3 regions of the Scytonema millei VB511283 genome follow, and region 2 is predicted to be linked to each of the others. Evidence: predicted binding sites of a transcription regulator. Region 2 holds the regulator's gene; each other region holds the start of a gene.
What was found. Region 2 encodes NtcA, which controls nitrogen genes in cyanobacteria. Its sites were predicted from a motif close to TNTGTANNNNNNNNTACANA; they were not measured.
Positions count from the first base shown of each region.

Region 1 (7,543 bases), on a different contig from region 2:
TTCCTTTGCTAGCGGATCTCCCGGTAGCAAGGGTATAGTCGTACTACCAGGTGGATCGATTTCCACTGCTACAGGTAAAGGATCGGATTTTGCTTGAGACTTGGTTACATCAGACTTGGTTGCAGCTGGCGGGAGTTGAAACGGTCTTCCTCCAGATAACTTCAGCCACTCTGCGGTAAACACTCCAGTTTGAAAGTTAGCCAGCAACTCCTTTTGACTCAAAATTGGTGCTGGACCAGCTAAAACGATGCCTCGATCGCCTTTAAATCCTAAAGAGTTTGACAATGGGGAACCAAGACTATCTAACAATAGCTGTTCGAGTGCGGCGATCGCTCCGCTCCACTCTTTCACGACTTTGAGCCGTTTAGATGCAGCACTGGTATGGCGAATGGCTTCTGTTTCCAACTCTGGAGTGTAGCAGCCAATCTCATCCGCTCTGCTCTTGGTAATAATTTCCCTTATAGTTGGTAAAGTCCACATTTGCACCAGCGATCGCCCCCTCTCACAGCTAGCAACTCTCCGTTCCGTTCCGCTTTCCTAGATAGTTCCACTTTGACTACTCAATAAGAGAGTATCGAGATTTTGGCACTAGCGACAGGCGTAAAACCGAACTCTAGTCTTCGCAATTTCCTGAATTAGGAAGGGAAAGTTGATTGTTGGTAATGGGTAATAGGCGAGAAACCGTTCGCCATTGTGCTGTTACTAGGCTGAGAGCGATCGCGAAGCTTGGTGACTATTTTGATTTTTGACTATGTACGGGCGGGTCGAGCGCATAACTAAGACTCTAGCAAATTATGTCTGGTAAACCCGCTCCTACAAATGCATAACTTTTGACTTTTGACTTTTCTACGATTCTCTCCCAGATGCCCAGAGATCTCGCCACTTAACCGTCCCTTCGCTGGCGACAACCCAGCGCCGCGCCACGATATTTTCTCGCAATGGCGATCGCCCTTCTCGCAAGATGGCATATTTGTAAGTAATTAGCTTACCAGCACTCTCCTCGAAGGGAATTTCAGCAAACCAAGTATTGGCATTGATGTACTCTAGGGGGTAAGCCTTGCCAATATCCCAGTTTCCTAGTTCTGGACAATCGCCCATCACCACAATTCTCTCACCGAGTTGAGTGTTGACCCCATTCAATTGCACTCTAACTAAAGTTTTAGCTTTTGCCCTTTCCCCAATATGGCTGAGAACAATGACATCTCTCGATCCCAGTTCTAAATTGCGGATCTCGCCGTTCTCCACTGTAAATTTGCGCCGCGTTAACACGCATGTATGCTCGCCATCTGGTAAGTCTGTCATGACCGTATCAATCGTGACGGCTTCACCCCGAGTCATGGCAACAAAGCAGCTACACTCACCATATCTTCTGACATAGCAGTAGACATCTGGGGTAATATATCGCTGCTGATGGCTACCAACCGATACGGCTGGGTTGAGTCGTCGCAAGCCAGAAAGCAAGCGAATATGACGGTAGATTTCAGTATCGTTGTCCCAACTTGTCATCATCGGTCGGTTGTAGGGATCGTTTCCGCCGTTTGTATCGTCGTGAAGATACTGTTCTGTACCGTAGTAGATGCAAGGGATACCACGAGATGTCATGATTAGAGCGATCGCCACTCGTAGCATTTCAGGGTCGGCATTAAGCGACTGAAAACGCGGCATATCGTGGTTGTCAATGAACGTGACTAACTCTGTTGCCCCGTTATAGCGGTAATCGAGATCGAACACATCTTGGATTAGTTGAAATCCACCCTCAGCGCCTTGTGCCAAAGCGCCTCGAATTGCTACACATAGACCAAAATCGAGCATGGACATACCCGAACAGTTGGCAAACTCTACCGAGCGATCGTCGAGTGGATGGCTGAAAATCCATTCACCAAAGACAAACACATCTGGTCTATGGGCTTGAATATCGGCGATAAACTCTTGCCAAAACCAAATTGGCATATGCTTGACTGTATCTACTCGCAAGGCATCTACGCCTCGATCTAGCCACTGCTTAATTGCCAATTTGATGTAATTACGATAGTCGTTGTTGTTCTCGTTAAATGTGGCTAAACCGGAAAGTTCGCAGTTCTGTACTTGCCATTCATCTTCCCAATTTGACACTTCACCGTAATGGTGATACCAATGATCTTTATCATCGTTAAAGTCAGCAATTTTTACGCCATCATCATATAATTCTCCCTTGACTCCGCTAATGTCAGGGCTACTGTGGTTGCAGACAATATCGAGAATTAACTTCATTTTGCGCTTGTGCAACTCGTCAATCAAGCGATCGAATGTTGTATTTCTTATCTCTTGAGTTTCGTTTAGAGATGGGTTTTCATCTTGACCGATGAATCGCGGATTCAAGCGTTTGAAGTCTTTCGTCCAGTAACCGTGAATTGCCGCACTTTCGATAAATAAATCTTCAATTTGCTCGAATAAAGGAGTCAGCCAAATTGCTGTCACTCCCATATCTTTAAGATAATCGAGCTTATCAATAATTCCTTGTAAGTCACCACCCCAATACTTCCCCCATTCTTGAGCATTGGGATCGTATAGTTCTGGGTTGGGGCCTTCGCTATTATTTGGATCGCCATCATAAAAGCGATCGACTACCACAAAGTAAATTGTTTCTTGACGAAATTCGATATCCCTGGTGTAAAGAAACTCTAGATCGATCTCAGTTTCTTGTTGTGGTGCTGTAATTAAAGTATCTATTTCTACTTTTGGATCGGTCAGTTCGTGTTGAGCAGGAGTAGCTTTAACCGTGGGAAGTGCTTCCATAAGGTTTACGGAGTTCTATATTTTTCAAATTGCGAGCGCATCTATGCACGAGTTGGTTTTGCTTTTGGCTCCTGTCGTTTTTCAGCGAGATAACATGCCAACCAACTATCTTTTTGCGGGCAATTGTTAAAATATGTTAATTACGAAAACTCTATCATCTATCGTGAGAAGTAATTTTATAGTGACTTTAGCGCTTTGGAGAAGTAAAACCTTGTTCGTTACTAGAATATTTAGTATCGGCAGCGGGTCTACTACTCAATCTTGACTGAGCAATTCTCTGTATAGTTATTCTCAGTATCTGTACTCCACTGCAAAATTTTAGCTCCCCTCAAAACTGCGATCGCAATTTTGAGGGGAGCTTTACGTTATTTAACAAACTTTAGCAAACTTTCTTCACATCAAAATCGCCATCTAGCTCATAGAAGAACCACTGCGATCGTAGTTAGCCGAGAAGGTGGGGTGAGGTTTGCCTTGAATATGATTCCAATATTCTGTCGTACCTTCAAAACCAATTTCAGCTGCTGCACGGTTCAACATCGATTGCTGACGGTTTTTGACTACGTGGTGGTGACGCATCATCAACGCCCGAGCTTGTTCTTGAGTAGACATAATTGATTCCTCTTTATATTTTTCTGTTTACTTTCACTTTTTTACTATAGCAAGCAATTCTGTATCTAAAAATACAAAATAGCTATTTTTAATATTTATTAACATAATTCTCAGAAAAGCGAGTCATGAGGAGCGAGGAGCGAGGAGTGAGGAATAAGAGCGGCTCAGGAAGCTGAGGGAGTGGAGGGAGCATCTACCAACTACCAACTACCAACCATTAACTGTCAACCTTTCATCCCTTACCCCTATCCCTTACCTCTTATCCCTCATAATGGGAATAGTGGGCAAAATTTGCTTTCCCAAAATCCGATCGCCGTTTTACTTGATGAAATATGTTTGATGCACTTGCCGATCGCCTAGAATCTGCCTGGAAAAAGCTGCGGGGACAAGATAAGATTTCCCATGCCAATATTCAAGAGGCATTGCGGGAAGTACGCCGTGCCTTATTGGAGGCGGATGTCAATTTGCAGGTAGTCAAAGATTTTATTGCTGAAGTAGAAACCAAGGCACAAGGAGCCGAGGTACTTTCTGGGGTTAGACCCGACCAGCAGTTCATCAAAGTTGTTTATGACGAACTGGTAGAAGTGATGGGGGAAACCAACGTTCCCCTAGCACAGGCAAACACAGCCCCTACCGTTGTTTTGATGGCAGGTTTGCAAGGGACGGGAAAAACTACCGCTACGGCTAAATTAGCATTACATCTACGCAAGCAAGACCGGAGTTGCTTGATGGTAGCGACAGACGTGTATCGCCCTGCGGCGATCGATCAGTTGGTGACGCTAGGTAAGCAAATTGACGTACCCGTGTTTGAAATGGGTAGTAATGCCGACCCCGTAGAGATTGCGCGACAAGGTGTCGAACAAGCCAAAGCACAAGGGGTAGATACAGTTATTATCGATACCGCTGGTCGCCTACAAATTGACCAAGACATGATGGCGGAGTTGATTCGTGTTAAAGAAGCCGTGCAACCCCACGAAACGCTGTTGGTAGTGGATGCGATGACGGGTCAAGAAGCAGCCAATCTCACCCGCACTTTCCACGAACAAGTCGGTATTACTGGGGCAATTCTTACCAAGCTGGACGGTGACAGCCGAGGTGGAGCAGCGCTTTCAGTACGACGAATCTCGGGACAGCCGATTAAGTTCGTCGGTGTCGGGGAAAAAGTAGAAGCACTACAACCCTTTTACCCCGATCGCATGGCATCGCGCATTTTAGGTATGGGCGACGTGCTGACGCTCGTAGAAAAAGCCCAAGAAGAATTTGACCTTGCCGATGCTGAGAAAATGCAAGAGAAAATTCTCTCGGCAAAATTTGACTTCACCGACTTTCTGAAGCAAATGCGGCTGCTGAAGAACATGGGTTCTTTAGGTGGCATCATGAAGCTAATTCCTGGCATGAATAAGATGTCGGACGACCAGCTGAAGCAGGGTGAAACCCAGCTCAAGCGCTGCGAAGCGATGATCAATTCCATGACAAAGCAGGAACGTAAAGACCCCGATCTATTATCTAGTTCCCCCAGCCGTCGCCGCCGGATTGCTAGAGGTTCTGGTTATAAAGAAAGCGACGTGAGCAAACTGGTGAGCGACTTTCAGAGAATGCGAGCCATGATGCAGCAGATGGGTCAAGGCGGGGGCTTCCCAGGTATGCCTAATCTGTTCGGTGGTGGCGGCGGTATGGGCGATCCCTATGCTGCTGGTAGTCGTCCTACTCCCCCTGGTTGGCGGGGCTACGCTGGCGGCGCACCTGCTAAGAAAAAGAAGAAAGAAAAGAAGAAAAAAGGATTTGGAACTCTGTGAGTGGCTGGTGGCTAGTGGCTTGAAGAATCTAGTCACCAGCCACCAGCCACTAGTCACTGTCAACTGTGATATGATGATCTATTCAGTGAATACAATCTATTAGCCGCCTACAGGAGAAGTTAACCCCAGTATGATCAAACTGCGATTGAAGCGATACGGTAAAAAACGGGAAGCAAGTTACCGCATTGTGGCGATAAAAAGCAGCGCTCGGCGCGAAGGTCGTGCTTTGGAAGAGCTGGGATTCTACAACCCCAGAACTGACGAAACTAAACTAGATGTGCCAGGAATCGTAAGGCGGCTCCAACAAGGTGCTCAACCTACTGATACCGTGCGTCACATTTTACAAAAAGCTAATGTCTTTGAACAGCTCAATACCGCAGCCAGCCAATCAACCAACTCATAAGGGCGATCGCACTATAAGTTCAGATCGACAACCAGATTACGCTAAACTAGCGCAATTTCTGATTCAGCCGTTTTTGGAGTCTCCCAACTCACTAAGCGTGGATTGCGAGTTCTTCCCCAGTACGGCGAAGGTTTGGCTTAGAGTCGCCTTTGAAGGTGAAGACAAGGGGCGAGTTTTTGGTCGCGGCGGACGCAATATTCAAAATATTCGCACGGTTATTACTGCTGCTGCTGCTATGTCAGGGCATTCAGTATATCTGGATATTTACGGTAGCCAAGCTTTTAATGGTGCGACGAGTGGGGAAGAAACCGGACGTTCATCAGACCGTTCATCTGCGCCAAAATTGAGGGAACAGCGAGGTGAGAGTCCCAAACCCGTGCAAAAACCTCGTTCTCATTAGTCGTTGGTTGATGGTTACCGCTCGTTTGTAACTAGTAAGCTAGAAAGAACAAATGACTGATGGCGTAGGGCGAAGCCCTTCCCATAGGGTACGACCAATGACAAATAGAAAACTGGTATGGCAGAGCCTTTAACGATCGCGCTACCAACTCAAGCTGGCGCGATCGCTTTAGCTGGAGAAAATGAAGAAAATTTGAAAACCCTGGCGCGACTCACAGGTGCTACAGTTGTGTTGCGCGGGCAAGAGTTATATATTTACGGCACGGAAAAACAAATTGAGCTGAGTCAGCAGTTAGTGCGATCGCTCGAAGACCTTTGGAGTCAGGGTAAGAGTATCTCAAATGCAGATATCCTGACGGCGCGTCAAGCATTAGATACCCATCGCCAAGGCGAACTGCAAGAATTACAGCGAGATGTTCTCGCTCGTACCCGTCGCGGCGATGAAGTCAGGGCAAAAACTTTTCGCCAGCGTCAGTATATTCAATACATTCGCAGCCATGACTTGACATTTTGCTCTGGTCCTGCTGGTACTGGTAAGACTTATTTAGCAGTGGTAATTGCCGCCCAAGCTTTGTTAGCAAATCAGTACGAACGGTTAATTTTAACTCGTCCAGCCGTGGAAGCTGGGGAAAAACTGGGCTTTTTACCAGGGGATTTGCAACAAAAAGTCGATCCGTTTCTCCGTCCCCTGTACGACGCATTGTATGAGTTTATCGACCAAGAAAAAATGGCTAACCTAATGGAACGGGGAGTCATTGAAGTAGCTCCTCTAGCATATATGCGGGGTCGCACGCTGAATAATGCTTTTGTAATTGTAGATGAGGCGCAGAACACGACACCAGCCCAGATGAAAATGGTGTTGACGCGGTTGGGATTCCGTTCGCGCATGGTTGTGACTGGGGACATGACTCAAACTGACTTACCTTTGCAACAACAATCGGGTTTAACAGTGGCGTTAAAGATTCTGCAACATCTCGAAGGAATTGCTTTTTGTGAGTTTTCTCAAAAAGATGTCGTTCGCAATCCTTTAGTACAAAGAATTGTTGCGGCTTACGAGCAGTACGAGAAATAATTCTTTTGAGCTATTGGTTCAAAAAATGGCAAGTTAAATAAAGGCTTATTTAAACGTGGATTCAACGTGAAAATTCTCTTTTGGCAACTTGTCCTTATTCTCAGTTTATACATCAGCTACGATAGTTTTCATAGCAGCAATATATATGCATCTCAATTGCAAGAAAACTTTAGTATGGACGAGCAATGGAAGCGCGAATTCGAGGCACAATTCGAGGAAGATTTTCTTCGCCCGTGGTCGCAAAGGCGAGGTATAGAATCAATCGATCGCAATTCTTGGATTGTACTAGCTAGAGTGCCTTTAGCTCGGCTCTCGGCTGTTTTAGCAGAAAAAGCTGTAGAGTCGCGTTGCGATGTTCTCGGTACTCAAATTGAGGTGCGAGGTTCTTTTGCATTTGCTTATCAACTGGTCGGTCATAATTGGTCGATTGTTTCTAAACCACCTTCAGAGTCAACACTTACAGAACGGAGCGAGCTAGCAGCATTTTCG
Region 1 is NZ_JTJC03000001.1:1,489,580-1,497,122, reverse strand. It holds gene QH73_RS06655 (sensor histidine kinase) at 1-486, opposite strand, end outside; gene QH73_RS06650 (alpha-amylase family glycosyl hydrolase) at 847-2,775, opposite strand; gene gifA (glutamine synthetase inactivation factor IF7A) at 3,187-3,384, opposite strand; gene QH73_RS06640 (hypothetical protein) at 3,565-3,744, shown strand; gene ffh (signal recognition particle protein) at 3,717-5,180, shown strand; gene rpsP (30S ribosomal protein S16) at 5,311-5,583, shown strand; gene QH73_RS06625 (KH domain-containing protein) at 5,534-5,983, shown strand; gene QH73_RS06620 (PhoH family protein) at 6,101-7,054, shown strand; gene QH73_RS06615 (hypothetical protein) at 7,121-7,543, shown strand, end outside.
Region 1: gifA (glutamine synthetase inactivation factor IF7A) is a predicted target of NtcA. The motif match lies at 3,443-3,462, and genes of this name have one in related genera.

Region 2 (7,543 bases):
TTCTCTGTGTTGGGACTGCCCACTCTCAGACGCAGAAGCGCCGCGCCAAGTCCCACCTATGAGGAACCAGGAGCAATTCCACCCCCACCAACGACGGGACAGCCAACAGTCATTCAAAGGGAACCAGCGCCTACAATCTCCGCTCGTACGCCAGCCGAAATTGTGGGCATTATTGTATTTGTAGGAATTATGCTGTTTGCCACGGTGACAGCAGTTAATATTTTGGGTATTCCTGCATTAACTACCCTAGTTAGCGGCATCATCGTAATTTTTGGGCGAATTTTAGCAGGATTGGTAGTATTCGCCATCGGTTTATTTTTGGCAAACCTGGCTTACAACATCATCACCAGTTCGGGCGATCGCCAAGCCCAGATTTTAGGACAGATAGCCCGTATAGCAATTATTGCCCTTGTCTCAGCGATGGCACTGCAACAGATCGGTATTGCCCAAGATATCGTGAATTTAGCATTTGGATTGCTATTTGGCGCGATCGCCGTTGCTTCTGCGATCGCCTTCGGTTTGGGTGGTCGGGAAATCGCCGGACAACAAGTACGGGAAATTCTCGAATCCTTCAAGCAGCAGCGTAATCTGCCTCCGCGTGTATAAGATAGTGGCTGGTGACTGGTGACTGGTGGCTAGTGAAGAAAGGGTGTAGGGTGTGGGGTGTGGGGTGTAGGGTGTGGGGTGTAGGGTATGGAGATTGTAAATTTCTTTCTCCCTTGTCTCCCTCAGCATCCTCAGCTCCCTCAGCTCTCTTTTCTAGCCCCTAATTTCGCGACCAACTCATCTTTAATCCGATTCAGAATAGAAGTTTGGTCGAGGGAGGACAAAATGCGCGTAATGACGGCTTTCGGTCCTTCTGGTCCCCAAGTTGCGCCGTTGGCGAGGTATGCTTTTGTCACTTGTCCGATGCTGTAAGCAGAAACACCCGCCACGCCTGCTTGGGTAATAGCAACAGAAAGGTAGGGAGCCAGGGTAATGCCCCCGGTAGCGGGGGTAGCTATACCCAATAAGCTTTTCAGGGAACTTAAGCCCAAATTTGCTAGCAATTGGCTGGCACTAATTCCGCCCAAACTCAGGGCGATTTTTTGTAGCAATTGCAAGGCTCCTGTCTGTGTCATCGGTATGTCATATAACTTAGCTAGAGACAGGATGAGGATTAAATCGATCGCAGCTCCACTGAGCAGATCGACCATCATTATTGGGTTCAGGGCGATCGCTACGGCTTTGGTCATGGTTGCCCGCCAAATCAAGCGCTCGGCACTGCTGGCACGAATTTCGAGTTTACGCTTGACAATTTGCTCGTTCACGTTGTCGGCATAAAGCATTGTATTGAGAGCAACTAAAGCTTTGCCTTCCCGATGTAAAATTTCGAGAATTTTTAATTTCAATTCCTCAATTTGCGGCTGTCCCTGGCTGAGTTGCACGCTTCTGGTTCCATCAGGACGCACGATCGCTTTTTTGGTCAAAGGAGAAGCCGCCGCCATGACAATTTCATCGGGAGAGAGTAATTCTTTGACTCGTTCGTCGCGAATTTTGTGATAGATCGCTATCCGGTCGGCTTGGGGATATTGGTCGATTTTATTAAATACCAACAGGATCGGCTTGCCAACGTCTCGCAGTTGGGAAAGAGCCTTGTGTTCTACTTGCGTCATATCTCCGGCGATCGCAAATAAAATCAGATCGGCACGATTGGCAATTTGCGCGGCGAGGGCAGCGCGAGTTTCCCCATCAACCTCATCTAAGCCGGGGGTGTCAATCAATTCTACTTGAGAATCACCGCTACTAGGCAAGGTAAATTTAACGTAGCGATCGCCCGTACCAATCGTTTCTTCTGTAACTTCCCACTGTGCTTTTTGAGTGCTGCGAGTTACGCCATGCAATGGACCCGTTTCAAAGACTTGCTGCCCTAACAAAGCATTAAGTAGAGATGATTTTCCCCTACCTACCATACCGAAGACAGCAATTTGCACCACCCTCTGCTCCAGATTTTCCAGCATCGTCTCTAACTGGGCGATTTCTGATTCTAATCCCTCTCGTTCTTGTGGTTTGAGGTCGAGACGAGTGACTAAGTTATGAAGAGTATCTTTTGCCTGTTTGTAGTTAATTTCTGCCTGAATATCATCAAAGCCCCAAATTGCCTTATCTAATTCATCGGCTAATTCCGTCTCTTCTAAAGGCTCATGCATAGATGGAAATAATCTCAGTTTTCAGTGACTAGTGACTAGTGACTAGTGAAGACGAAAACTAGGAATCTAGCCACCAGCCACTAGCCACTAACCACTCAAGACTCACTTTCTTTCGTTAGAAAGATCGCTTTCGCCTCTTCGATCCTATAAGTTGGTTTTGGTATTGTGGGAAGTAAGTCATTCGGAAAGCATTTCATAACGGTAGTATCATTGTGAGTCGTAAACGATTACCAGAAACTGTTGCCCACGTTCGGATTACACGACAATCTTGGCAGCATGGTTTGCTAGAAGGAGAAGTGTGCGCTGGTAATTTTGAGTGGCAATTCCAGTGGCAATTTCACCGAGGCGAGTTATCTGTTAAACCTTCGCAAGGACGGGCATTGATCCAAGAACCTCTTGGTCGCTTTCTAGAGCAACGCGACTATCAGCTAGAACCAGGCGGAGATTATGCATTTAAAATTCGGGCAGAAATTTAATGGTCATTTGTCATTTGTCATTCGTGAGGAGTTGGTAGTAAGTGACTGTTGACTTACGACTTACGACTTACGACTTACGACTTAACAAGTATCTTTCAATCAGCAATATTGCTACAATATCGTCGATCGCCCGTGGGGGTTGACGCATTCCCTGCGGGATGAGGCGAGAAAGACCAGTTGGAGGATACATCTGCCAGTAGCGATCGCGTGCTTCTAAAGTCGTGTTGCGTTCGTCTACCATGACTATGGTTAGCGGTTCTAGTTGTGCTTGACTAATTTTTTGCTGCCACTGTTTGGATGTGGTTCGATCGCCCATAACTAACAGGGAGATGCGGTATTTTTGGCGCAAGGCTTGAATAGTAGCGATCGCTTCTGCTGCTGATACAACTTGATGGTAGGACAAATTACCATCCAGTCCCATCACTGCTACACCACATTTATCTCGACCAGGATCGAAGCCTAATATCACAGTTGAGTGCATCTCCATACCTACTCCCCACTCCCCACTCCCTGCTCCTCTGCTCCCTGCTCCTCTGCTCCCTGCTCCCTGCTCCCTGCTCCCTGCTCCCTGCTCCCTGCTCCCTGCTCCGTTGGCTGCGGTAAACTCTGTTGAGTACTAAATATCACCTGTCCGTTTTGAGTTGCCAGTAGCTCGACAGCTATAGGTCCAGCAGTGTAAATATTCTGAGCGGCGATCGCTTTTAATTCTAATGGGCGATCGTAGCTCTGGAGTTGCTCGAAAAAGCGAATTAGGGTTTGGATACGATTGTCGGCAATTAGGAGATTCTCATCCAACACTCCAGCACGTTGAGCGCTAAATTTAGCAGCTTCTAACAACAAATCTATGCGTTGTCTCACTTCTCTGGTTGTCATTACTGCTGGGTTCGCTTCGATTCTAGATAATACTTCTCCAGGTTTAAAGACTTGTTGATTCAGCGCCACATCAGCAAAAACTTGCACCGAACTTTCCCCGACCACATAATTGTTTGCAGCGAGAATGCGGACGAAATAATCTCGCCCATCGTCAATTTGCTTGATGAGCTGTTCGACTTGTTTTTCCGAAATTTTGACAACCCTTTGGGAAATTTTTTCTACTCCAGGTTGAGTTTGATTCATAGCATTACGGTTAGCTTCGCGCAAAATTTCTTCGACAGCTTGACGAGCGGCTGAAGGGCGAACGATGCGCACTACCCGCGCCGCTAGGACTTGACCCCTGACTAATGCAAGATTCCCCTGGCGCAGCAGTTGTAAGTTCCTTGCTAAAGCAATTGCTTCTTTTTCCAAATCTTTCAGTAAAGCTTCTCTTTGGGCAATACTCAGGTCTCGCCGCTGAATTTCTGCGTCTAATTTGGCAATTTCTCGGTCTTGCTGGCTAATTCTTGTTTTAAGTTGATTTCGTTGGGCAACTAATGCTTGCAGTTCTTTCTGATTCTGTTGAATTTCTTGTCGTAGCCTGCGTGCTTGTCCAGTCACCGTGTTCAGCTGCGCTTGCGCTTGCTGATATTGGGCAGAAATTCGTTCGAGCTGACCGCGAGTGCGGTTGAGTTGAGCTTGGGTTTGTATTTGTTTAGTTAAGGCTGCCCGTAAAGATTGATTAATTTCTTTCAACCGCTTTTGGGCTGCTGCTTGCTGTCTTTGAGCTTCTATCTGCTGAGCTTTCTGTTCTTCCCTGGCTTGAGTCAGTTCTTGCTCGACTTGAGTTTTGGCTTTGGTAGTTGTTTCTAACTGCTGTCGAGTTTCGGTTAAATCTTGTCGCCTTAATTCCAGCAATCGTTGTACCCTACCAATCTCAAAGACCCCATCTCGCAACCGCTTGTCAAAAGCTAGCAAAACCCCCAAAGTGGAAAAAGAAATTACCATTCCAGTCAAGATGGTAATCAAAGTAGCCGTATTACGGGGACGCAGTTTAAACAAACTCAGCCGCGCTTTGCCTACTTTCGTGCCGATGCGATCGCCCACCGTCGCGATTACACCCCCCAAAATAATAATTGCTGCAATCCAGATGAATCCGGTGGACATTTCTTGCTGCGATTTACATCATCCAGATACAGCCTACCCTAATAATGAGGGAGTAGGGAGTCAGTTGTCAGTTAACAGTTATCAGTTATCAGTGACCAGTGAAGAAAGGGTGTGGGGTGTGGGGTTTAGGGTGTAAGGAATTGGTAGTTGGTAGTTGGTAGTTGCTTCTCTGCTCCTCTGCTCCCCTGCTTCCTTGTCCTCCTTGTCCCCCTTGTCCCCCATATCTTCCTCGTCCTCTCACTCCTCACTCCTCGCTCCTCGCCCCTAAGTAAACTGCTGACTCAATATGACAGGGTTGTGAACGGTGATTTTCTTTTTGTGGATGGAGATCATATTTTTATCGCGCAAGTCTCCTAGCAAGCGGGTGACTGTAACGCGGGTAGAACCAATCGCTTCTGCGATCGCCTGATGGGAAAGCTTGAGATCGACCGTGATCCCATCTGGACTGGGAAGACCAAAATCGCGGCAGAGAATTAACAAAAAACTGACTAAGCGCGAACCCATATCGCGGTGAGCCAGGGTTTCAATCATCATTTCCGTCTGCAAGATCCGCGAAGATAAGCCCCGCAGCATTAACATTGACAGATCGGGATTTTCTTTCAGCGCTTGCTCGACTTGCTCGATTGGTGCTGAGAGTAACTCCACTGGCGTAAAAGCCACTGCATGATAAAAGCGATCGCTACGATTGCCTGTCAGCAGCGACAGCACGCCAAATACGCTATTTTCTCGCAATAGTGCAACGGTGATCTCTTCTCCGGCTTCATATACTCTCGACAACTTCACCGCGCCTTTGAGTAAGAAATAGACCCGTTCTGCCGGATCGCCAGGAAAAAATATTGTTTTGCCCCGTTCAAATACTTCTACGACTGGTGGAAACGAACCAGCTCCTACCTGCCGAAATACCTGTGCTAGCGGTCTATCTTGCGTCACGACCATATTCCTTGCCCAACCAGATGTCCGTAAAGACTACACCAAAGAGTACATCAGATAACATCATCAACAAACCGATCGAGTCAAAATCCAGAAGATCTGCTCTTTATGCATCTAAATCAGAATCTTCCAGTTTTTTTGTATTCAAAGCTACAAAAACTTGAATAGACCGCAAAGAAATCGATTCTAAAGCAAAAATGGCAGAGTATTTTGTCCTCAAATCTCAATTACTTAGCATGAAAACTACTTGCCAATATATCTTAAGCGAGAATAAGGAATTTTACTTAAATTCTAGCTAATTGATTTGAAAAAGTTGCGATCGGGGAGTGACTAAATGACTAGTGGCAAGAGAGAGACAAGGGAGACAAGGGACAGAGGAAAAACTACTGACAACTGACAACTGATAACTGACAACTGATAATTGGTCACTGATATAGGTGTATGCTGCTAATGAGTTTCCTGACACAGTTCGTATGCTAGATTTAACTGGAAAAAACGCCCTTGTCACTGGCATAGCCAATAACCGCTCCATTGCTTGGGGGATCGCCCAACAGTTACACAAAGCTGGTGCAAACCTGGGGATCACCTATTTACCAGACGAACGGGGCAGGATGGAAACAAAAGTTGCCGATCTAGTAGCTCCCCTGAACCCTAGCCTGTTTTTGCCCTGTGACGTGCAGAATGAAGCGCAGATTCAATCTACCTTTGAGGCGATCGCAGAAAAATGGGAGAGACTAGATATTCTAATCCATTGCCTTGCCTTTGCTAACAAGGATGACTTGAGCGGAGATATCAGCAGTACTTCGCGATCGGGTTACGGTAAAGCTCTAGATATTAGTGCTTACTCTTTACTGCAATTGAGCGGAGCTGCTAAACCCCTAATGACAGCAGGGGGTAGTATTGTCACTCTCACATATTTAGGCGGCGTGCGAGTAATTCCTAACTACAACGTGATGGGAATTGCTAAAGCAGCTTTAGAAATGAGCGTGCGGTATCTTGCCTCTGAAATGGGATCGCAAAACATCCGGGTGAATGCTATTTCCGCCGGTCCAATTCGTACCCTCGCTTCTTCAGCAGTAGGTGGAATCTTAGATATGATTCATCATGTCGAGCAAGTTGCTCCTTTACGTCGCACGGTGACGCAGACAGAAGTGGGTAACACCGCAGCTTTCCTCTGCAGCGACTTAGCTAGCGGTATCACGGGTCAAGTGATATATGTCGATGCTGGTTACGAAATTATGGGTATGTAAAAAAGAAACCTACCCAATACCTGGGTAGGCGAAACTGCTCAAAACTATTTTTGTATTAAGTTGTCTTGTATAGGGAGCAGAGAGCAGAGAGTAGGGAGCAGATGAAATTGATATATTTGCTTCAAATTAGAGATATAAAATCTGTTTCTAAAACCAAATTAACTGTAACCGATCGCCAATAACTATTCTGAAATTAGCATCGCCAACCAGTTACAAAAATCATCTAGACAAGCAACCAAAAATCCAGCCATATAACCGATCTCGTAAGCTTGCTTGGTGAAGTAATCGACAACGCGATCGCTTGATTTAGTAGGGGAAAGAGATTGAACTGGCTGAATGTTTGTCATAAATTTGAAGTGGAAGATTTAAGCTTTTTCCAGCTTAGTCAGTCTTGGCTATTTTAGCCCACTTGACTGGGTAGATATTATCAAAGCTTTAGAAACTAGCCAGGGTTTGTAAAGTCTTAAAGATGTGAAGCTTTGAGGGAGAACTTAATATAGCACTCGAAGTATAGATTAGGACGCAAGACGAACAGAAGCATCTACTCGTTCACGAAAGTTTTCAATGGTTCCTTGAGATTTCCTTACTCGGTTTTTAATCGGAAACCAGTAATGCTCAATCTCATTTAAATCGGGAGAGTAAGGCGGTAAGTATTCAAGTTCACATTTTGCTTGGGCGA
Region 2 is NZ_JTJC03000003.1:377,525-385,067, reverse strand. It holds gene QH73_RS13510 (mechanosensitive ion channel) at 1-606, shown strand, start outside; gene QH73_RS13505 (GTP-binding protein) at 747-2,189, opposite strand; gene QH73_RS13500 (DUF3146 family protein) at 2,402-2,665, shown strand; gene QH73_RS13495 (pre-16S rRNA-processing nuclease YqgF) at 2,733-3,146, opposite strand; gene QH73_RS13490 (DUF3084 family protein) at 3,155-4,684, opposite strand; gene QH73_RS13485 (hypothetical protein) at 4,773-4,925, opposite strand; gene ntcA (global nitrogen regulator NtcA) at 4,949-5,620, opposite strand; gene fabI (enoyl-ACP reductase FabI) at 6,088-6,864, shown strand; gene QH73_RS13470 (hypothetical protein) at 7,047-7,211, opposite strand; one part of gene QH73_RS13465 (IS630 family transposase) at 7,380-7,543, opposite strand, start outside.

Region 3 (7,543 bases), on a different contig from region 2:
ACAGTTTCAATCACTTCTACGTGGTTAGTGCCAGTACCTTCAACTAACTCTTCGAGGATTTCTTCGTTAGACATAGATTCAGTTGCCACCGTTGCCGGATCGGGTCGATCGCTCGTCATAGAAATGCCTTCTAACAGCTTTGAGGTCTCCTAGACCCAATTTATCGCTTTTAGGCATAGTAATTGCCTGTCTTTAGCAATAAATCTTAATTTATCTTCTCGTTCAAAGGCGGTAGCGATGCCACCGCCTTTGAACGCAATTTTTACACTGGTTTACGTGCTACCAACACCTTACTCATGTATTGGACTTCAGTAGTGACATTCTCAAAACCTGCCTTTTCTAGACGCTCTACCAAGTCATCTGTCATGTAATGTCTGTAGTATGGCTCGTGGAAGGTTTCGTAGAAGCCTGTCATGGCTGGCTCTAGTTCTGGAGAGTCGCTCATCTGAATTGAGTCGCAGATGATAAACTTACCACCTGGCTTGGTGACTCGGAAAGCTTCCTCAATGACTTGCTGCCGTGCGACTGCTGGTAGTTCGTGGAATAAGAATACGCTGGTCGTAGCGTGGAAGTAGTTATCCATGTATGGCAACTCTTCAGCATTAGCTTGCAGCAGTTGCGGTAGTTCCCCAGGAATTTGAGACAACATCTGATTGGCTTTGCGCAAATAGGCTGGGGATAAATCCGTACCGAACAACGCTGCTTTGGGTAAAGCGGCGCGAATCATTTTTAGCGTGCGACCAGTACCGCAGGCAATATCGAGAACCTTAATTTGGCTAGCGGGTACATCATCAAAAGCACTCAATCCTTGCTGCAAGGGTGTGAGAATCCGCCGCCGCATGGCATCAGCCGAACCGCCAAATAAAATTTCCACTTGTAAATCGTAGAGATTGGCTGATAAATCGCTTAAATAGCCACCCGTTTGATGATGAAAATTTTGCAGGTAGTAGTTGGGATAGCCAGCGGTGTCTAAATTGGGGTCAAAATCTTGGTAGTTTTTTTGTTTAGCTCTTTCCCAGATTTGCGGCAAATCGAACCATACAGCCGGATAGTAGAGGAAAAACTCATCCCAAGGGTTATCGAACAGTATATTGTGGGGATATACTTTTGCCTCGGCATCTTGCCAGTCTACTTCTAACAGACGTTCGTAACGCTGGTGAATTTTCTGTAGCACGTCTAGAGGCAAAGGCTTGGACTTGCGATCGCTCGGCGAAACGAGACTCATCAACCGCGTGCTGAGTATCTTGTGAGCGAGTCCAAAGTAATTTTTGCTCTGCTGAAAAGTTTGATATGTCAGTTTTGTTAAAGTGTCAGCCATAGGTAGTTGCTGGAATCGTTGTTGAGTCGGTCTTTACCTAATCTTTAATTTATTGTAAATAAGTGTAACGAGAAATTCCTAAATCTTTCGATAGGTCTGGAGATTTTTGGCGAAAAATTTTTGGACGCTGGTAAGGTGCATTTGCCGCATGAAAAAAGCCACCTGCAATTTGGTGGCTGAAAACTCATTTAGCGATAGTAAGGCGTTACAGCAGAGAGCGGATAGATGAGGACATTTCAATTGTCTACAAGCAATAGTAGCCAAGTCTTTTTCCTCTGCTCCCTGCTCTCTGCTCCCTGCTATACATGTAACGTTCTAGCAATCGTAGTAGAGGGCAAATTCATAAGGATGGGGACGCAAACGCATCGGGTTAACTTCGTTATCAAGCTTGTAAGCAATCCAGGTTTGGAGGAAATCTTCCGTGAATACCCCAGTTGTCGTTAAGAATTCATGATCTTTTTCCAGTGCTTCTAGAGCGTCTTCTAATGAGCCTGGAGTCGAAGGAATCTTGCTTAACTCTTCTGGAGACAAGTCGTAGATATCCACGTCTAAGGGTTCGCCAGGGTCGATCTGATTCTTAATCCCGTCCAATCCAGCGCAAAGCATAGCAGCAAAGGCTAAATAGGGGTTAGCGGTTGCATCTGGACAACGGAATTCTAGTCGCTTAGCTTTAGGATTGGGTCCAGATAGCGGAATGCGGATGGAAGCAGAGCGGTTACCTTGAGAATAGGCAAGGTTTACAGGCGCTTCAAACCCAGGGACTAAGCGCTTGTAAGAGTTAGTCGTGGGATTAGTTAAAGCTAAAAGTGCAGGAGCGTGCTTGAGGATACCACCAATGTAATGCAGCCCCATTTCGCTTAAACCAGCATACTTATCACCTGCAAACAAAGGCTGCCCATCTTTCCAAATTGATTGGTGGGTGTGCATCCCAGAGCCATTGTCGTTGAACACTGGCTTTGGCATAAAGGTGATAGTTTTGCCATACTTTCTGGCAACATTTTTGATGACGTACTTATAAATCATCAAATTATCAGCCGACCTGATCATAGTATCGAAGCGGATACCAAGTTCGCACTGTCCACCGCTTGCGACTTCATGGTGGTGCTTTTCAATCGGTACTCCACACTTAGCCATTGTCAGCAACATCTCAGTCCGCATATCCTGAGAGGTATCTGTTGGTGCAACTGGGAAATATCCCTCTTTGTAGCGGGGTTTGTAGCCCAGGTTACCACCCTCTTCTTTTCTACCTGTGTTCCAACGCCCTTCAATGGAATCTACGTGGTAGTAACCTTCGTGTTGATTTTGGTCGAAGCGGACATCATCAAAAATGAAAAACTCGGCTTCTGGACCAAAAAAGGCTGTGTCACCAATGCCTGTGGAGATTAGGTAGTCTAGGGCTTTTTGAGCGATAGAGCGAGGATCGCGGGCGTAAGGCTCTCCTGTACGAGGTTCAATAATGCTACAGATTAGGCTTAGAGTCGGTTCTGCCATAAATGGATCGATCCAAGCGGTTTTTGGATCGGGAACCATTGCCATATCTGATTCATTAATGGCTTTCCAACCGCGAATACTAGAACCATCGAAGGCTACGCCGTCGGTAAAGCTGCTTTCTTCAATTTGGTTTTGGTATACCGTTAAATGCTGCCAAATTCCAGGCGTGTCAATGAATTTTAGATCGATGACTTGAATGTTCTGGTCTTGAATCATCTTCAAGACTTCTTGTGCGGTTTCGGGCATGGTGACTCCTTAATCTGCCAATGACTGAATGGAACTATTGCACTCTCAGCTGCACTCTCAGCTTGCTGCCGCGATGTGGTTCACTGGAAGCCAGATCTTGCCACATTTGAATCATCCTAGAAAGAGAGTGAAGGCAATTTTGTAGTTTAAATGACAAAACGTCTGTCTGGAGGCTTATATTAGTTATTCCTTAACAAGCTGTATCAATTGGGACGCATGGATGGTTTCTCATCGGGGTCAAATTTAGCTTAAAATCCTTAAAGAGCAATGGTTTGCTTGTAGGCTTTCAAGCGTGAGGTGGCACGGTCAGTTATTAACAAGTGCAATTCCTTAGCTCAACAATATCAAACCACAGATAGGAAAATTCGGAGAGCAATCAAATGCGGGACGCAATAACAAGCTTAATTGGAACTTACGACGTGGCAGGACGATACTTCGATCGCACTGCCCTAGAACGGCTTAAGTCTTACTTTGACACTGGAACGGCACGGGTTCAAGCAGCTGCAACAGTCAACTCAAATGCTGCGTCAATTGTCAAGCAGGCTGGTTCGCAATTATTTGCCGAACAACCAGAATTGATTCGTCCTGGTGGTAATGCCTATACAACGCGGCGCTATGCTGCTTGTTTGAGAGATATGGATTATTACCTACGTTACGCGACTTACGCACTGGTAGCTGGCAACATGGACGTGTTAGACGAGCGCGTACTACAAGGCTTGCGGGAGACTTATAATTCTCTGGGTGTACCAATTGGTCCTACCGTGCGCGGTATCCAAATGATGAAGGATCTTGTGAAGGCACAAGTAGCAGCAGCTGGTGTGGAAAATACAGCTTTTATCGATGAACCGTTCGATCACATGACTCGCGAGTTGAGCGAACGGGATATTTAGTTATTGGTAGTTGGTGGTTGGCAGTTGGTAGTTGGTTGGGCGATCGCGTTCTGTTCAAATTATGAAGGCGATCGCTCTTTTACTAGCCTATTCAGATTTTGTCAAGAATCGCTTGAGCGGCTGCTTCATCGATAATTAACCCTGTAATTAACTTGCCGCGTAAAGCAGCTAAAATAGCTTCTGCTTTTTTCACGCCGCCTGCTACACCAATTACAAGCCTTTGTGCTGGTTGTTCGAGCGGTACGCTGGCGACACGGCTATTTGTTCCCTGTTGCAGCAAAACTCCGTGGCGATCGTACGCCCAGCCTGCAATCTCCCCCACTGCCCCCAGTTCGACTAATTCAGCTATCTCGTCATCGTTAATAAAGCCATTTTGATGTAATGGGGCATTCCAAACAATCTGACCGATACCGACAAACGTTGCCTTGGCTTGCTCGGCAAGAGTTTTGACGGCGATGAACGATCGCTGCGTTTGCAATAGTTCTCGTTCCTCAACACTAGTCGCTACCACCGGAGTCGGGACTGGATAGGCTTGCGAACCGACGCGATCCGATAAATGCATCACGACTTCATGCCGACCTGCCCGTCCGTAGTGAGACATATTGCCAATAATCGAGACAATTTTATGCTGCGGTTGATCCATTGACGGGATCTGCTCCACCATCGATCGCAATGTTCGCCCTGAAGTAAATGCCAATACTGTGGGGGTTTTTGCCACAAGATACGTCTCTAAACAGCTAGCAGCACACATGCCGATACCATTGAATGTATCGCCACTGCCCGCGTCATTCGGTACGACTTCGCAAAGCGATAAATCGAATTTGTCGCGTAGCGCTTCAGCCAGAGCAATACATTCACTCAAGGGATGATCGAGCCGAAATTTAATCAGCTTTTCACTCACTGCCAGCGCAATCAGGCGTTGTGCCGCTTGCCGAGACACACTGAGCTTTGCCGCGATTTCTTCTTGGGTATTGCCAGCTATGTAATAGAGCCATGCGGCATGAGCTGCCAGATCTAACTTGCGATCGCGTCGCTCCGAACCAGTTTCTCGCATATCATACCTTCAGGATCTACAGATCTCCCAAAAGGAAGATTGTATTTTTGAGCATATGCCCAAAGAAAAGCATTTTGCTCAATTCTTTACAAATTATTAAAAGTGGTAATTGGTAATGGGTAATTGCTTATCAGTTGACGGTTGACAGTTGACGGTTAACCGGTCACTGGTCAGGAGTCACTGGTCAGGAGTCACTGGTCACTGGTCAGGAGTCACTGGTCACTGGTCAGGAGTCACTGGTCAGGAGTCACTGGTCATTGTCCGCCCGTAATCTCCAAGTTAAACCCAGTAATATAGCTAGCTTCTTCACTCATGAGAAACGCCACGCTATTAGCAACCTCTTCTAAGCTTCCCAAACGGCGCATCGGGACTGAATCGATCATTTGTTGCTCGACGACTTTGGGTTCTGAACTAAAGTATTGAGATCCCACAGCTGCCTGTAATTCTGTTTGTCGCGTCCACATCATGCCAGGACCGATTAACGCTGGAGAAAGAGCGTTGACTCTAATACCATAAGGAGCGAGATCCTTTGCTGCTGTCTGAGTCATACCGATAACTGCAAACTTAGAAGCAGCGTAAGCCAGCATATTCGGTGGACCCACTACCCCTGCATAACTTGCCATATTTACAATTGCCCCGCCGCCAGATTCGCGCATATGTTGTGCGGCGGCTTTGAGAACGTGAAAAACGCCGACAACATTGATGTCAATGACTTTTTGAAAGTCATCTTCTGGATACTCATCAGTTTTGGCAAATAAACCTTGATAGCCTGCATTATTAAAAACATAGTCGATCCGCCCCAACTGCTCTACAGCACCAGCAAAAGCTTTGGCGACATCTTCAGAGGTTGTCACATCACAGCCAAATGTGGCGACTGGAACATTGTACTCTGCTAATTCTCGCGCCACATCTGCCATCTTTGTTTCGTTTAAATCCAAGAGTGCTACACCTGCACCATTAGCAGCAAAACGAAGTGCGGTCGCTTTGCCAATGTCTCCTGCACCGCCTGTAATCAGGATAGTCTTACCTGCAAAGTCATAGGTGGCTTTTGCTGTCATTGGTTCTACCTATTGTTGAAGAATTATTGCAAATACTCATTGACTTCTCATTTTTTAAATCGAGCCGAGTACGATCTCTATTATTGAGCTTTTGCCCAAAACAAGAGCATAAAATCAAAATTTCATTTAATTTTTTAACATCAAAGGAGTTATGCGGTGCGTATCCCCCGCTTCGCTAAAGTACTGGTTGCATTCCTGACTGGGTTGATGCTGGTGCAACTGCTACACGCTTGTTCGTCATCATCAGCTGCCGAGAAAACTAGATTGACGATCGCCACTGTCAACAACGGCGATATGGTAGTCATGCAGGGGCTTTCTCGCCAGTTCGAGCAAGAAAACCCCAATATCGAACTCAGGTGGGTAGTGCTGGAAGAAAACGTGTTGCGCCAACGCACGACTACGGATGTTGCCAGCCAGGGAGGACAATTTGATGTCTTGACAATCGGTTCTTATGAAACACCGATTTGGGCGAGACGAGGTTGGCTGACACCATTGAATAGCCTACCTGCTGGCTATGACGTAAACGATCTGCTAAAACCAATCCGAGAAGGGCTTTCCCACGATGGCACGCTCTACGCGCTGCCGTTCTATGGAGAAAGTTCGATGCTGTACTACCGCAAAGACTTGTTTGCCAAAGCAGGAATTAACGTTCCCGAACAACCAACCTACGCTCAGATCGCACAGTGGGCGAGTAAAGTCCACGATCCGGCAAATGGAGTATACGGCGTTTGCCTGCGAGGAAAACCTGGCTGGGGCGAAAACATGGCATTTCTGTCTACGTTAGTCAACACCTCCGGTGGAAGATGGTTTGACATGAAGTGGCAACCTCAGATCGATACTCCAGCCTGGAAAGAGGCAGTAGGATTTTACGTCGAGCTGCTACAAAAATATGGTCCCCCAGGAGCCAGTTCCAACGGATTCAATGAGAATCTAGCGTTATTCTCAACAGGTAAATGCGGCATGTGGGTAGATGCAACCGTTGCAGCGGGGCTGTTATCAAATCCCGAAGAATCCCAAGTGGCTGACAAAGTTGGCTTTGCCCGTGCGCCAATTGAAGAATATCCTAACGGCTCAAACTGGCTATGGGCTTGGGCGTTAGCGATTCCTCAAACCTCAAAATCTCCCGCAGAAGCGCAAAAGTTCATCGCCTGGGCAACATCCAAGGAATACATTCAATTAGTTGCAAACAAAAATGGCTGGGTTGCCGTACCAGCAGGGACGAGAACTTCCACCTACAACAACCCTAACTATCAAAAAGCCGCACCGTTTGCTCAGATCGTCTTGAACTCAATCCAATCTGCCGATATTACCCATCCCTCTAAAGAACCGACTCCTTACAAGGGAGTGCAATATGTGGACATTCCAGAATTTCAGGCGATCGGCGCTTCAGTTGGACAAACCATCGCCGCCGCACTGACCAATAACATCTCGGTAGACCAAGCATTGCAACAATCGCAAAGTACAACCGAACGGTTCATGAAACACA
Region 3 is NZ_JTJC03000017.1:353,577-361,119, reverse strand. It holds gene QH73_RS27195 (YbjN domain-containing protein) at 1-119, opposite strand, end outside; gene QH73_RS27190 (class I SAM-dependent methyltransferase) at 263-1,318, opposite strand; gene glnA (type I glutamate--ammonia ligase) at 1,634-3,055, opposite strand; gene apcB (allophycocyanin subunit beta) at 3,436-3,945, shown strand; gene QH73_RS27175 (sugar-binding transcriptional regulator) at 4,037-4,999, opposite strand; gene QH73_RS27170 (SDR family NAD(P)-dependent oxidoreductase) at 5,254-6,057, opposite strand; gene QH73_RS27165 (ABC transporter substrate-binding protein) at 6,214-7,543, shown strand, end outside.
Region 3: glnA (type I glutamate--ammonia ligase) is a predicted target of NtcA. The motif match lies at 3,194-3,213, and genes of this name have one in related genera.